One region of the Agrococcus sp. BE272 genome, then DNA from elsewhere that is predicted to be linked to it. Evidence: riboswitches for the same ligand, from Rfam matches in the RefSeq annotation. Region 1 holds a riboswitch; the other holds the start of a gene.

What was found. A riboswitch is a leader RNA that binds a small molecule or an ion and turns the genes downstream of it on or off. The one in region 1 is predicted to bind thiamine pyrophosphate.
Region 2: another riboswitch for thiamine pyrophosphate. It lies ahead of J2X49_RS07950 (ECF transporter S component); the one in region 1 lies ahead of J2X49_RS02155 (YkoF family thiamine/hydroxymethylpyrimidine-binding protein).

What each region holds. Positions count from the first base shown of each region.
Region 1 covers NZ_JAVDXL010000001.1:453,866-456,038, forward strand. The annotation lists gene J2X49_RS02150 (ECF transporter S component) at 1-390, opposite strand, end outside; gene J2X49_RS02155 (YkoF family thiamine/hydroxymethylpyrimidine-binding protein) at 380-1,030, opposite strand; TPP riboswitch at 1,075-1,184, opposite strand; gene J2X49_RS02160 (hypothetical protein) at 1,230-1,898, opposite strand; gene J2X49_RS02165 (hexose kinase) at 2,020-2,173, shown strand, end outside.
Region 2 covers NZ_JAVDXL010000002.1:325,289-327,461, reverse strand. The annotation lists gene J2X49_RS07955 (ABC transporter ATP-binding protein) at 1-589, opposite strand, end outside; gene J2X49_RS07950 (ECF transporter S component) at 586-1,212, opposite strand; TPP riboswitch at 1,236-1,345, opposite strand; gene J2X49_RS07945 (SGNH/GDSL hydrolase family protein) at 1,392-2,153, shown strand.

The sequences.
Region 1 (2,173 bases):
GAGCGCGAAGGTCAGCCAGCCGAACCTGCGATAGCGCCCGAGCGCGAAGGGCAGCTCGCTGCCCGCGCCCTGCAGCAGCGCGGCGATGAGCAGCAGCGGCCCGACGGGCGAGCCGAGGAAGACCACCTCGATGACGGAGGCGATCACCTCGGCGATGATGCCGACGAACGGGCGGCGGATGATCGCGACGGCGATCGGCGCGACGAGCAGCCAACCGCCCAGCAGGAAGTGCTGGGCGAGATCGCCCGCCGGCCCCATCGCGATCGACAGCGCGGTCCACGCCTGCACGAGCGCCCAGTAGAGGAAGCCGAAGACGGCCCCGAGCATCACCATCAGCACGATGTCGCGCATCGCCAGCCGGGGGCGGGCGGCGCGCGGCTCAGCCGACACGGGCGTGGCTCGGGCTGTTGACCGAGATCGTGAGGTGGCTCGTGACGTGCTGCACGCTGCGACCGACCACGACCCATCCGGCGAGCGCGGTGGCGATGACGTCGCCGAGGTCGCCCTCGAGCCGCGTGACGAAGTGCTCCGACGCCCGGTACGTGCCGTTCGACTTCGCGAGCTCGATGGCGGCGAGGATGTCTCGCATGTGATCGGCCTCCTGCGCGCCGGCGGTGTCGGCGAGCGGGTAGAGCGCCCACTCGGCGGCCGCGAACCGGCCGGTGCGGCGGCCCTCGGGCACGACGACCGCGCGCGGGCCGGCACCCCCGGGCAGCTCGCACACGGCTTCGCCGGGGCAGCCGCGCGAGAGGTGGATGGTGATGGATGCGTGCAGGCCGGTGGCCGCGACCGTCTCGGCGAGGCCGGTGAGCGCGCGCAGGAGCTGCGGCTCCGCCCCGCCGAGGTAGGTGCTCACGTCCCCGGTCTGCACCGTGAGGCCGGTGGTGTCGGTGCGGCGGAGCGCGTCGAGGACGACCTCGACGAAGCGGTCCGACATCACCGCGACGGTGACGCGGGCGCCGACGCCGAACCGCAGCGGATCCTCCCGCAGCTCCTCCGGCGCGAGCGCTCGCTGGGCTGTGTCGGTCATGGTTCCCCTCCCGGGCGATCATCAGCTCGGGAGGACGCCCCGCTCGACGGGGCTGCTGATCGCTCCCTGCGCTGGCATGATCCAGATCAGGTTCGACGGTCGGAGTTGGAGTACTCCCTCTCAGCCCGCTGTACGGACTCCCGTGCTCGGGACGAGCGTACAGGGCACCGGATGCCGTGTCGACGCCGGACGCCCCGGCTCACGCGGCCGGCTGCTCCTCGGCCGCCGGGCCGCCGATGGGGATGCGCGCGAGCCGCGGCGCTCCGCCCGACGACGCCTCGACGAGCAGGCTGCCCCCGGCGATCCTGCCGTCGCCGTCGGCGAGCCCCTCCCACTCGGCGCGCAGCGACCGCACGACGGTCGCGGCGTTGGGCCACGGGCCGGCGACCAGCAGCGTCGAGGACGCCTGGCGCAGCCGCGCCGCGATGCGGGCCGCGTCGGTGTGGGTCACGCGACCGGGCGAGGCGGCGAGCACGACCGGCATCGCCTCGGCGAGGCTCGCGACCACGTCGAGCCAGGCGCGGCCCGGATGCGGCACGAGCGCGATGCGCTCGATCGGCACGCCCAGGTCGCGGGCGGCCTCGACGCCCAGGTCGGGCATCCCCACGATCGCGCCCCACGCGCCGGCCGGCATCGCCGCGCCCAGGCAGGCGAGGGCGAGGCTGCGCGACTCGATGCTGTGCGCGGCGCCGGGCCGGAGCGCGCGCACGACCTCCGCGAGCCCCACCGCGGCCGGCTCGACCGGGGCGGGCTCGACCTGCAGGGAACCCGCCTGCTGCATGCCGCGCAGCCGCTCGCGCAGCGCCTCGACCGTCGCCGTGCGGTCCTTCCCCGTGCGGCGCTCGAGCCTCGTCGATGCCATCCCCATCCCTCCATTCTCGAACACACGTTCGAACGGGTCAACCGGCGGCGGCGTGTCGACGATCGGCCCGCGTGGGATGATCGAGCCACCCCGCCCGCTGCGGGGGCGACCGCGACGAGGAGGCCAGATGGCGACCGACGCCGATGCCCGAAGCGTCGCACCGACCGCTGACTCGGCCCCTCGCGGCCCGATCCTCTGCGTCACCACCAACCCCGCGATCGACATCACGTACACGATCGACGAGCTGCGACCGGGCGTCAGCCACCGCGTGCCCACGGGCC
Region 2 (2,173 bases), on a different contig from region 1:
CGACGACGAGCGTCGCGCCGGTCTCGGCCGCGACGCGGGCGACCGCATCCCGAACCTCCACGACCCCCTCGGGGTCGAGGTTCGCGGTCGGCTCGTCGAGCAGGATGAGCCCCGGCCGCATGGCGAGCACGCCCGCGAGCGCGAGGCGCTGCCGCTGGCCGCCCGAGAGCGCCGCCGTCGAACGGTCGAGCGCCACGTCGAGCCCGACCGCGTCGAGCGCCTCGCGCACGCGCCGCCAGATCTCGTCGCGCGGCACGGCGAGGTTCTCGCAGCCGAACGCGACGTCGTCGCCCACGCGGGACATGATCGTGTTGGCCTGCGGATCCTGCAGCACGAGCCCGGCCGTGCCGCGCAGCCCGGCCGGGTGCGCGCCGTCGACGGCGAGCGCTCCGGTCTCGTCGCCCTCGTCCTCGCCGCCGAGCACACCCGCGAGCGCCGCGAGCAGCGTCGACTTGCCGGCGCCCGAGGGGCCGAGCAGCAGCACGCGCTCGCCGGGCTCGACATCGAGGTCGAGCCCGGCGACGGCGGGCACCGCGCGGCCTGCGTGCCGCCAGCCCCACCCGCGCGCGCGGATGCGGGAGCCGGTCACCGGGCGCGCGACCGCCCCGACGCGAAGCGGTCGAGCACGCCGGTCGCGGCGAGCGCCCGCGTCAGCAGCCAGCCGACGAGGCCGGCGAGCAGCGCGCCGGAGACGACGAGGCTGCCGAGGTAGATGCCGAGGAACTCGGGGCTCTTGGCGATGTTGCCGCTCAGGAACAGCTCGAGCACGAACGCGGCGACGGCCGCGCCGACGCCCGCGAGCATCGCGACCGGCAGCCCGAAGCGGCGGTAGGCGAAGAGCAGGAAGACGAGCTCGGCGCCGAGGCCCTGCGCGATGCCGGAGTAGACCGTCTCGATCGACCACTGGCTGCCCAGCAGCATCGAGACGCTCGCGGCGAGCAGCTCGACGAACAGGGCGGCGCCGGGCTTGCGGATGATGAGGCCGCCGAGCACGCCGCCGATGAGCCAGATGCCGACGGCGAGGCCGCCGAAGCCGGGCGTGAGCGCGTCCATGGCGGTGAACCAGGCGTAGCCGACGCTGTTCCAGAGCACGAACAGGAGGCCGGTGGCGACGCCGAGCACGGCGGCGACGACGATGTCGACGACCCGCCAGCGGGTGCGGGGGCGCGCGGGCGCCGTCGACGGGGCGGATGCGGTGGGTGCGGTGGTCATTCGGTGCCTTCCTCGGATGAGATGGCACGGGTGCAGTGTCCTCCCTGCGCTGGCATGATCCAGATCAGGTTTGACGGTCGAAGGCTTCGGCCTTCCTCTCAGCCCGGCGCACCGGACTCCCGTGTCGACAGCCACTCTAGCCCCGCCGCAGCGGCGGACGGGGCACCTAGGCTGGGAGGGTGCAGCGCATCGGATCGTTCGTGGCCATCGGCGACAGCTTCACCGAGGGGGTGGGCGACGAGCTGCCCGACGGCTCGGTGCGCGGATGGGCCGACTTCGTCGCCGCCGGGCTCGCCTCGGCGCAGGGAGCGCCGGTGCGCTACGCGAACCTCGCCATCCGCGGCCGCAAGCTCGGGCCCATCCTGCACGAGCAGCTCGACGCGGCCATCGCGCTCGGGCCCGATGCGATCAGCATCAACGGCGGCGGCAACGACATCCTGCGCCCGAAGGTCTCGATCGAGCACGTCGGCGAGCGCCTCGCCGACGCCGCGCACCGCATCGCCGCCGCGGGCATCCGCCCCATCCTGCTCTCGGGCGGCAACCCGAGCGGCGTGATGCCGATCGGCGCCGTCATGCAGCGGCGCGGCGACGCGCTCGCGCGCGCGGTGGAGTCGCGGATCGGCGACCTCGACGCGCCCTACGTCGACAACTGGTCCGACCCCGAGCTCGCCGCGCCGCGCTTCTGGTCGCGCGACCGCCTGCACCTCAACGCCGCAGGCCACGCCCACGTCGCGCGCAACGTGCTGCGGGCGCTCGGCATGCCGGCGCCGGAGGCCTGGCGCGACCTCGCGGGCGCGTCGACCGCCGAGGGCCGCCGCGACCTCATGTACTACCGCGAGTACGTGCTGCCGTGGCTCGGGCGGCGCTTCACCGGCCGCTCCTCCGGCGACGGCCGCGACCCGAAGCTGCCCGCCTTCGTCGAGGTGCCGCCCATCGTCTGAGCGCCCCTCGGCGCACGAGC